2 regions of the Mesorhizobium sp. M1342 genome follow, and region 2 is predicted to be linked to the other one. Evidence: riboswitches for the same ligand, from Rfam matches in the RefSeq annotation. Region 2 holds a riboswitch; the other holds the start of a gene.
The links. Region 2 has a riboswitch for thiamine pyrophosphate ahead of thiC (phosphomethylpyrimidine synthase ThiC). Riboswitches for the same ligand answer to the same signal wherever they lie in the genome.
Positions count from the first base shown of each region.

Region 1: another riboswitch for thiamine pyrophosphate. It lies ahead of NKH06_RS04465 (YkoF family thiamine/hydroxymethylpyrimidine-binding protein); the one in region 2 lies ahead of thiC (phosphomethylpyrimidine synthase ThiC).

Region 1 is NZ_JAMYLI010000003.1:231,118-236,191, reverse strand. Features, by position in the region: gene NKH06_RS04475 (ABC transporter ATP-binding protein) at 1-569, opposite strand, end outside; gene NKH06_RS04470 (ABC transporter permease) at 566-1,327, opposite strand; gene NKH06_RS04465 (YkoF family thiamine/hydroxymethylpyrimidine-binding protein) at 1,423-2,031, opposite strand; TPP riboswitch at 2,022-2,135, opposite strand; gene NKH06_RS04460 (RodZ family helix-turn-helix domain-containing protein) at 2,331-2,651, shown strand; gene NKH06_RS04455 (formyltransferase family protein) at 2,696-3,727, opposite strand; gene NKH06_RS04450 (hypothetical protein) at 3,858-4,091, opposite strand; gene msrA (peptide-methionine (S)-S-oxide reductase MsrA) at 4,117-4,635, opposite strand; gene NKH06_RS04440 (glycosyltransferase family 39 protein) at 4,768-5,074, opposite strand, start outside.
Region 2 is NZ_JAMYLI010000044.1:26,028-31,101, reverse strand. Features, by position in the region: gene thiC (phosphomethylpyrimidine synthase ThiC) at 1-1,414, opposite strand, end outside; TPP riboswitch at 1,518-1,634, opposite strand; gene NKH06_RS30170 (ATP-grasp domain-containing protein) at 1,858-3,162, opposite strand; gene hemA (5-aminolevulinate synthase) at 3,733-4,944, opposite strand.

The DNA.
Region 1 (5,074 bases), on a different contig from region 2:
ACGTCATGGGTGATCAGGAGCGCCGTCCAGCGATGATGCCGCCACATCTGTTCCAGCCAGCGCTGCATGGCCGTGCGGGTCAGCGCGTCGAGCGCGCCGAACGGCTCGTCGAGCAAAAGCATGTCGCGTTGCTGCACCACCGTGCGCAGCAAGGCCGCGCGCTGGCGCATACCGCCGGACAGTTGCGCTGGAAAATGCCGCTCGAAGCCGGCAAGCCCGAATTCGGCAAACAACGGCGCAACGCGCACCCGCGCCGCCTGTCTCCTCATGCCTTGGACTTCGAGCCCGAGCGTCGCGTTGTCGAGGATGCGCCGCCACGGCATCAGCGCGTCACGCTGCGGCATGAAGGCGAAATGCCTGCCGTGGTCGTCGAGCGGCGCGCCGTCGAACAACATCTCGCCCTCGCCATGCTCGGCGCCGGTCAGAAGCTGGAAGAGCGTCGATTTGCCGGCGCCCGAGGGTCCAAGGATCGAGACGAATTCACCAGCGCCGACGCTAAGCGAAATATCGGCCAGCACGTCGAGCCCACCGAACGCCTTGCGCACATACCGCAGTTCCAGCCGGCTCATCGCCAGGCTCCCTTCCCGGCGGTTTCCTTGCCGGCCCGCTCCCAGGGCATCGCAAGGCGCTGCAGCAGTACAGTCAACCCGAACAGGACAAGGGTCAGGGCAGCGCTCACTCCGACGGCGGCAAGAACCAGGTCAGGACGGAAATTGTTCTTGACGTTGAGCATGTAGATGCCCAGCCCCTTCGCGGCCCCCGCATATTCGGCGAAGATCGCGCCGACCACGGCGTAGGTGATGGAGATCCTCAAGCCAGCGAAGAAATAGGGCAGCGCCGAAGGCAGCCGTGCCAGCACGAAGATGCGCCAGCGCCCTGCCCCCATGGCGCGCAGCATTTGCCCGATCTCGGCCTCGGTCGACTCATAACCCTCGACCAATGCAACCAGCATCGGAAAGAAGGTAACCAGCGCCACCAGCATGATCTTGGGCGCCAGCCCGAAGCCGAACCACAGCACCACCAGCGGCGCGATGGCCACCAGCGGCAAGGTCTGGCTGACGATTAAGACGGGAAACAGCGCACGCCGCAGCGGCTGGAAGAAGTCGACCAGCATCGACAGCACGAAGGCGGCGCTGAGCGAACAGGCAAAGCCGAGCAGCGTGGCGCCGATGGTCGGAATGGCGTTGTCGGCCAGCGCCTGGCGATTGAGCAGCGCTTGCTCGAAAACGCGCGACGGCGCCGGCAGTATCGTCGGCCTGATGCCGGAATAGGTGGCATAAAGCTCCCACGCCACTAGGAGCAAACCGACCGAGATCATGGCCGGCATTGCCTTGACAAGAAGGCCCGCGATCGGGCGCGAAGCGAATGATGATGAGACCACGGGAGATAACCTTTGACGGCCGCGCGGAGGCGGCGGCAGCTTCAGACAGCCGACGGGCTGTTGGCCGAGACCGTGACGTCGAGGGTTACGTGGCCGGCGCCTGGTCCGAAGCGGCAGAAGGCCTCGTCCAGCGCCGAAAAGATCGCACCGGCATCACCGCGCAGTTTCGTGCAGAAATGCTTGGAACGCTCATAGACGCCGGACTGCTTGAGAAAATCGATGCAGCCGTAGATCTCGTCCATGTGGTCGTCGGTGCCCATCACATAGAGCGAGAACTGCGCCGCCGCCGGCTGGCCGGTGGCAGCAGCATTGCGCACCGCCGCGATGGCCGCATCCTTGCGCGGGCCGAGTGGCCCGACAGGCCCGCCAAGTGCATCGGAGCGGCAGATCGGATCATCCGGCTCGCCAGGGCACCCGCGCGAGATGGTGGCCGACAACACGCAATGTTTGCCGCTACGTGCCGCCGCCACGAAGAGGTCGCGCATGGCGGGAAACAGCACTTCGGGCGACCCGACCAGCAAGGTCGAGATGTCGTCGGTCTCGATCCTGAGCTTGTCGCGCCAGGGATCGAGCGCACCGAGCGCGCCAAGAATGACACCGACGAAATCGTCGGTCATGGGGTATAGGGAAATCTGTGCGCCTGAAAACATCGCCCGCCTCGCTCCGCTGGTATTACCCAGATCAGCTTCTAGGGTCTGTGGGCTTGCCGCCCCCGTCTCAGCCCCGACCGTACGGAGCACCCCTGTGGATGTGCGCCTTAAAGCATCATTCGAGTTCAAGGGAAAGCCGTTTTTTCAGAGCACTGCGCCAAAAGCATTGCGCCAGTCACGGTGCGCCTGAGCGGAATTTTGTCGGGAACCTTCGCCGCCGCGACCGGTTGTCCCCACAGTCGCAACGCGATCACTTTCGTAGAAAATAAGCGACGACTTCACAGAAATGGAGACAAACCATGTTCATGAAAATCCTCGCAGCTTCGGTTCTCACCATTGGTCTGGCCACGTCAGCCATGGCGCAAAGCGCCGGCAGCAACAACGCAAATGGAAGCGGCAGCGGCAAGTCGGTGACGGTTGAGCCGAACACGCCGGCTTCCCCGAATACGATCGAGCCGGACACTGTCGACCCGGGCACGACCAACAGCACGACTGGCACGGTAGGGGACATGAATTCGAACGCGGATCAGAATTGCCCGACCAACCCGCAAGGCGCGCAGCCGGACGCCGATGGTAACGCGACGGCGCCAACGGTAAACGATAATCATTGTGGCAAGTAACCACGTCGCAAACGGATGAAGCCGCTGGGCATCGCCCAGCGACTTCATCCGTTTTTCTGGTCCGCAGCACGCGCTTTGCCGAACAGCCGGATTTCTGGAGCGGGTCTCCCGGCGGGCGGGCGCGAAAATAGGTGTTTCGAATTGAGCAGCCGTTTGAGCACTCTACCGTAGGTAAAATACAGGACCCGACCGTTGGCGAGATCAAATTCCACTGTTCCCCACCGCCTGACCGGGGCCTTTCCTGTGCAGGGCCCCAGCCTTCTGATCTGGAATCCCAGCCTGACTTTGCGCGTTCCGATTTCAAGATAGATGCCTGGCAGAAGGCCAAGCACATGCCATAGCCGTACAACATGCTCGACCGACATGGCCGGCGAGATTATCAGGTGGCTGGGCTGAAGCCGCGCCCAGACGAAATCGCCTTTCGGTTGCGGCATTCCTGACAACAGCCCCCGGCAGTAGGTCGGCACCGCCTCGCTCACCAGAATCCGCATAGCGGTTGCCGTGCTGTCGACCAGGGCTTCTCTCGATGTCCAGTCAGCTTCGGAAAACGGCACCTGCCCGAGAATGTCACCCTCGTCAAAACCGGCGGACATCTTGTGGAGCGTGACGCCGCCATGAGCCGCATGCCGGCCGTCCACGGCCAAGCGCTGGATCGGGTGGGGCCCTCGATAGTCGGGGAGCAGCGCCGGGTGGAGGTTGACCCCGCCTTTGGAAAAATGGCCAAGAACCTCTTGAGGGATCAAGACAGGCAAAGTGTAGCAGACCAGCACATCGGCGCGGACGTCAGACAATTGCCGACCAAGCGCATTCCAATCGTAAGGGCGGCCAAATTCGATCAACTTGACAGGCGTGTTACCGATAAACCGCCTGAGCAGCAGCTTGCGTTGAAGCCTTCGCCGGAAATTGCCAATGCTGAAACCGGTGGGACGACGCCGGAACCCGGGCACGATGATCGCGCCAATTGCATTTCCAGCCTCTAGCCAGCCGGCGAGCAGAGGCCCCGTATAGTTAGAGATATCGAGGACAAAAACGGCTGTGATCGGCTCCGAGTGATCGGTCGATTCGATCGGCCTCATCTTCGGCGGCTCAAACGGGCCGACAGGTCAGGGCGAGCTTGTCAGGTCGGCTGAGTGGAAGGCGATGCCAAGGCAGTGACAACCGAAAGACGCTCGCGTTTTACAAACACTGGCTTTTCGTAAACTTTTTTCACGGCCCGTCTCCCGAAATCAACTCTTCCTGCGCAGTTGGACCGCGATACGGCAGGCTGTCAACCGCCTGACCGTGTTTGCCTACCGCATCCGCATTCGCCGTTGACGAAGGTGTTCGAAGGGCGCTTTCGCACATTGGTGAAAGCTCGATGGCTTCACCGACGCGACAAGCCGCGCTGACCGAAAGGGGTTTGGATGCGATGATCTGCTCGACGACACCGTCGAGCAGCAATGCAGGGCAAATCGCAGTTGCAAATCTACGAAACCGCCGTCTCGCGAACCGGCAGCTTCCAGCCTGGCCTGACGAAGTGGCAGGTGTATCCGTCGGGATATTTCTCCAGATAGTCCTGATGCTCGGGCTCGGCTTCCCAGAATGGACCAACGGGTGCGACTTCGGTGACGACCTTGCCCGGCCACAGGCCCGAGGCATCGACATCGGCGATGGTGTCCTCGGCGACGCGCTTCTGTTCGTCGCTGGTGTAATAGATCGCCGAGCGATAACTCGTCCCGACATCGTTGCCCTGGCGGTTGCGGGTCGTCGGATCGTGGATCTGGAAAAAGCGTTCCAGCAGCGTGCGAAAGCTTATGATGGCCGGATCGAAATTGATCTCGATGGCTTCTGCGTGGGTGCCGTGGTTGCGGTAGGTGGCGTTGAGCACGTCGCCGCCGCTGTAGCCGACACGGGTGGAGATGACGCCGGGATAGCGCCGTATCAAATCCTGCATGCCCCAGAAACAGCCGCCGGCAAGGACTGCACGTTCGGTCGAAGTCGCCATGTCACGTCTCCTCAAAAGCAATTCCAGGAAAAGTGTGTAGCGGTTTTCCGTCTGGAATTGCGTAAAAGCAAGTGGTCTCGCCATAAATGGGCATTGTCACCTGCTTCGTCCAGCGGACGCGGTGGATCTACTTCAGTTGCTCGTTTGGGCGAGCCTGTCGATCAAACCCGGTAGCTTCATGCCAGGCGGAATGGCGGCAAAGCTGATCGCCACCGGTGGTGCCCTGAGCGACCAGTCGAAAAGAACGGTCTTGACGGGGATGTTGCCCAGCCACGCCAGCAGCCGAGGTGGCACGCCGCTCCCGGGCCAGACCAGGAGCATGCCGTGATCGCGCAGCCGCTGGCTGGTGATCCAGGGGGCGAGCCGCATGTCGAGGTCGGTGAAGATCGACGGCTTGTCATAGGCGTTGAGGCCCGCCAGCAACGCGATGCGGGTATCG
Region 2 (5,074 bases):
TGGGCGTGACGTAGCAGAGCATGGCGGTGCCGAACCAGCCGATCATCGCGGCGCCAATGCCTGAGGTGATGTGGTCATAGCCCGGCGCGATGTCGGTCGTCAGCGGTCCAAGCGTATAGAACGGCGCCTCGCCGCAGACGGCGAGTTGCTTGTCCATGTTCGCCTTGATTTTGTGCATCGGCACGTGGCCAGGCCCCTCGATCATCACCTGGCAATCCTTCGCCCAGGCGATCTGCGTCAGCTCGCCGAGCGTTTCCAACTCGGCGAACTGCGCCGCGTCGTTGGCATCGGCGATCGAGCCCGGACGAAGGCCGTCGCCGAGCGAGAAGGAGACGTCGTAGGCTCTGGCGATGTCGCAGATCTCCGCGAAGTGCTCGTAGAGGAAGCTCTCCCGGTGATGGTGCAGGCACCATTTGGCCATGATCGAGCCGCCGCGCGAGACGATACCCGTCACCCGGTCGACGGTCAGCGGGATGTAATGCAGCCGCACGCCGGCGTGGATGGTGAAATAGTCGACGCCTTGCTCGGCCTGTTCGATCAGCGTGTCGCGGTAGACCTCCCAGGTCAGATCCTCGGCAATGCCGCCGACCTTTTCGAGCGCCTGGTAGAGCGGCACCGTGCCGATCGGCACCGGCGCGTTGCGCACGATCCAGTCGCGGATGTTGTGGATGTTGCGGCCGGTCGACAGGTCCATCACCGTATCGGCGCCCCAGCGGATCGCCCACACCATCTTTTCGACCTCTTCCGCCATCGACGATGTGACGGCGGAGTTGCCGATATTGGCGTTGATCTTGACCAGGAAATTGCGGCCGATGATCATTGGCTCGCTCTCGGGATGGTTGATGTTGGCGGGGATGATCGCCCGTCCGCGCGCCACCTCGTCACGCACGAATTCGGGCGTGACGAAATCGGGCAGCGTCGCGCCGAAAGCCTCGCCGTCGCGCTCAAGCTTGCCGCGCAGGATCTCGCGACCAAGGTTCTCGCGGATGGCGACGAACTCCATTTCGGGTGTGATGATGCCGGCGCGCGCGTAGGCAAGCTGCGTCACCGCCTTGCCTGCTTTGGCCCTGAGCGGTCGGTGGCGGATGGGAAATTCTGGCGTCAGGCGTTCGCCCGTCGCGAATCCGTTGTCCTCCGGCCGGACATGGCGGCCGTCGCAGACCTCGACATCGCCGCGCGCCAAGATCCATTCGTGGCGAAGCCGGGCCAGGCCTTTTTCGATGCTGGTTTCGACAGCCGGATCGGTATAGGGGCCCGACGGATCGTAGACGGTGACGGGCGGTTCGCCGGCTGTCGGATGGACGGAGATTTCGCGCATCGGCACCCTGATCTGCGGGTGGATGGCACCGGGCTTGTGGATCTTACGCGAAGCAGGCAGCGGCCCCGTTGAGACGGCTGGGGTGAGGGCATTCATCTTGAGGCTCCTTTGCTCATGCATTGGAGACCCAGTTCTGTGCCGGAAGGATGAAAAGACGCTTCTGTCGACCTGCCGAAACAGGACCTCGGGCGTGAACTCCCGCAGAGCGCTTGCACCGTCCCTACGCCAGTATGAACTGGATCAGGTTCAACGGGTCACTGCGCCGCGAAAGCCAGCAGTATCTCAGCCCCTTGCCGGGACTCCCCTGGTGAATGCCTCAAGTTGAACGGGCCGGCGTTGTCTTGTCAAGCGCATGTTCGTCCTGCGGCGGCGGTGGGCGGCATTCAAATTGGGCCCAAATTGGGCCGACGGCCTCGCCATGGGTCGCGGAGAAGTTCCGCGGGAGACAAGGCAGGTGTGGCCAAAGCTGCATTTGCCTCGTCAAACTTGATGTGACATTGACGTAGACGGAACTGCTGCGTTTCAAGGATCTTAAGCCGTCAATGCCTGATCGGAACAGAACTGGTGGGCCGCCCGAACGCCCCACAAACATCGTGCTCTCGATCACCTCTTATTGTCGCCGGAAAAGGGGTGATCGACCATTCGATCAAGTCGACCGCTCGCTGAAGGGCGCCCTCGGTTTCAGCACGGCTGGGCGAAGTGGCAATGACATGTCCAATCCAGTCTCGGAAATCCCCCTTCCTGACGATCGGTGTCTTGGGTTCAACATTCAATTTGACCTCGGCCACACCTGATATAGCAGCTGCCTGAGTGTCGCCACCAATCCAGTCGAGGGTGCCATCTTGATCAGGAAGCAGGAATCGCGCGGCCGCAGTATGCGAATGCTTTTTGCGCAGATCCCATTCCTCGCCAATGACAAGCTTGATGTGCTCGGTGACGAGGTCGACACCGTAAGCTAACTGGACCAGTTGAGGGTCGGGCGCGCCACTAAGACGCGGATTGACTTCAATGACAACTGGACCGCGTTTCGTGCACCGGAGTTCAATGTTAGTTGGCCCCCAGCCAAGGCCGAGAGCCCGCAAACAGCTCAGCGAAACATCGGCGATGCGCTCACGCTCCTGATCGGTTAGCAGGGCCGGATACGTCACCTCACGTATGACGAAATGGGGGAGGGGACCAAAGTCATTGGCGCAAATCGCAACGACCTCATTCCCCATAACATTAATGCTATAGAACGGGCCCTGTGCGAATTCTTCGACGAGTATTTTCGGTGTAGACCGCCATATGTGCTTTCCGCCCAATAGATGGGTCGTATGTTCGGCTACGTCTTCGAGGCTGCGGCACAATCGGACACCCATGCTGCCGCTGCCTACTGCCGGCTTAAGAATCACGGGCAGGCCGATCTCTGCAGCCGAGCTTTCTACCTCCGCCGCATTCGCTGCCAACCGATAGGCCGGTATTGGAACGCCGGCCTGCGCGAGGAGTTGGCGTTGCTTGAATTTGTCGCAGCTTCGTTCAATCGATTCAGGGTTCGGTCCCGGTAGATCGAAATGCCGGCAAAGCTTGCCAACTGTCGCATAGATCGATTCATGGTCCCCGGCAAAGCCAGTAATGCCAGCAATGTCGTGGGTAGCACGCAGCCGCGAACTTTCGCGGACCAACGCTTCGAGATTGCCAGTGTCGACACGGATTGCCTCAACGTTTTCCGCCGAAAGATAGTCGTACCGAGGTGGATCAGCCGTCAGAGTAATTGGATGAAGACCAAGACACTGAGCCGCTTGGACGTATAGCTGACCAGTACCCCTATGGCCTTCGACCAATATGAGCGCTCTTCTTCTTACCATTGCTGTTAATCCCGATGTTGCGTGCTGGCGGCGGTCCGAGGGTACCGGTGTCACTTTTGTGGCCGTGCCGGACCTCAGACTCGGGGTGCCGTACCATTGTCAACGACTGACGGTTGTAAAAATCTTGTAAATTGATTTGAAGGATCTGTTGCAGCGTTTTTGATTAGGGCGGCGTCGGAGGCTTGCTCCGTTCAAACCAGGTTAGCTGGGGTTGGTGTGTGATCCCGTGGGCCTGGGCGTGACCTACCCCTCGGGTAGGGCACGCCAAGCCACATCAAACTCGCAGCACAAGAACATGCGCTCTGGTCATACCGGCTCATGGTGAGCCCTGAATCTGGAACCGGCCCGATGTGTAAGCAGCGAGTCGTCAAACGGCCCCATTCAATCATGGAGTCACATCATTTAAGATCGCGAAAGCTGTCATTGCGGGTTACGGAACTGCTTTCCGATGACATTCGAAGATGCGATCGGGCGTCAGAACCGGATCGCTGACCGCCGCTTCCACCTCGGCGAGCCCGGCTGATATAATCAGGTCTGAGGCTGCGCGCCCTGTCGTTCCCAGCATTTACATTAGGCAGCCTTGCCAAGATTGTCCCGCAGCAGAACCTGCCTGAGCGCATCGACGAACGTCCGAATATCTGTCGTACTATGGGCAGGCGTAACCGTCACCCTGAACCGCTCGGTTCCCACCGGAACACTCGGCGCCAGAATTGGCTGAACGTATATTCCATGCTGATCCAGAAGCTGGCGGGACGCTTCCTTGCAACGGAATGGATCACCAATAGGCACAGGAATGATGTGGCTTCGGGTCGGCATGACGGGGATGCCCGCCTCTTTCAGCAATCCGATTAAAAGTTTCGTTTTCCGGTGCAGATCAATTCGTTCTGAATCTGAATCGCGAAGATGGCGCAGCGCTGCCAGCGCACCAGCCGCTAGCGCTGGCGCAAGCGCCGTGGTGAAAATGAAACCGATCGAGAAGCTTCGTATGCTGTCAACAATGGAGGCAGGTCCGGTCACATAACCCCCCATCGAGCCGAACGCCTTACCTAGCGTCCCTTCGATGATGGTTGGACGATCCATGATGCCAAGTTCCGCGGCAATGCCGGCGCCTTTCGGACCGTACATTCCCGATGCATGAACTTCATCCAGAAACGTCATTGCGCCAAATTCGTCCGCCATGTCACAGATATCTTTGATCGGTGAAATGTCACCGTCCATTGAATATACCGATTCAAAAACAATGATCTTGGGTCTTGCAGGATTTACGCTGCGCAGAAGCTCCCGCAAATGCGCAACGTCGTTATGCTGGAAGACGCGCTTTTCGGCCCGGCTGTTGCGGCATCCACTAATAATTGAAGCGTGGTTGTGCGCGTCAGAAAATATAATTGTGTCCGGCATCAAAGATGCCAATGTACTCAATGATGAATCGTTTGAGCTGAAGCCGGAAACAAAAATCAATCCTGCTTCCTTGTTGTGGAAAGCTGCAAGCTCCCGCTCGAGCAACACGTGATAATGGTTGGTGCCACCAATGTTGCGGGATCCTCCCGATCCTGCGCCGTTGGCATCGATGGCGCGCTTCATTGCCGATAGCACTTTGGGGTGCTGCCCCATACCGAGATAATCATTAGTGCACCAAATGGTTATCTCTTTTCGGCCGTCGGGCCTATTGAGCCAGGCCTTTGGGAAGTTGCCAGACTGACGCTCCAGATCGGCAAATTCACGATACCCGCCACGGCCTTTGAGTTGCTCGATTCTTCCGGCGAAATACTGCACATAATCCAAATCAATCTCCTGTTGGGAAGCCGTTTTTCGGCGCGCTCAGTGCTGCTTCACAGCGCACCTGCGCCGGCCCATCGCGTCGCATCCCTCGACAAGCACCAGCAAGATTGGATTTCGACTACGCGCTTGATCT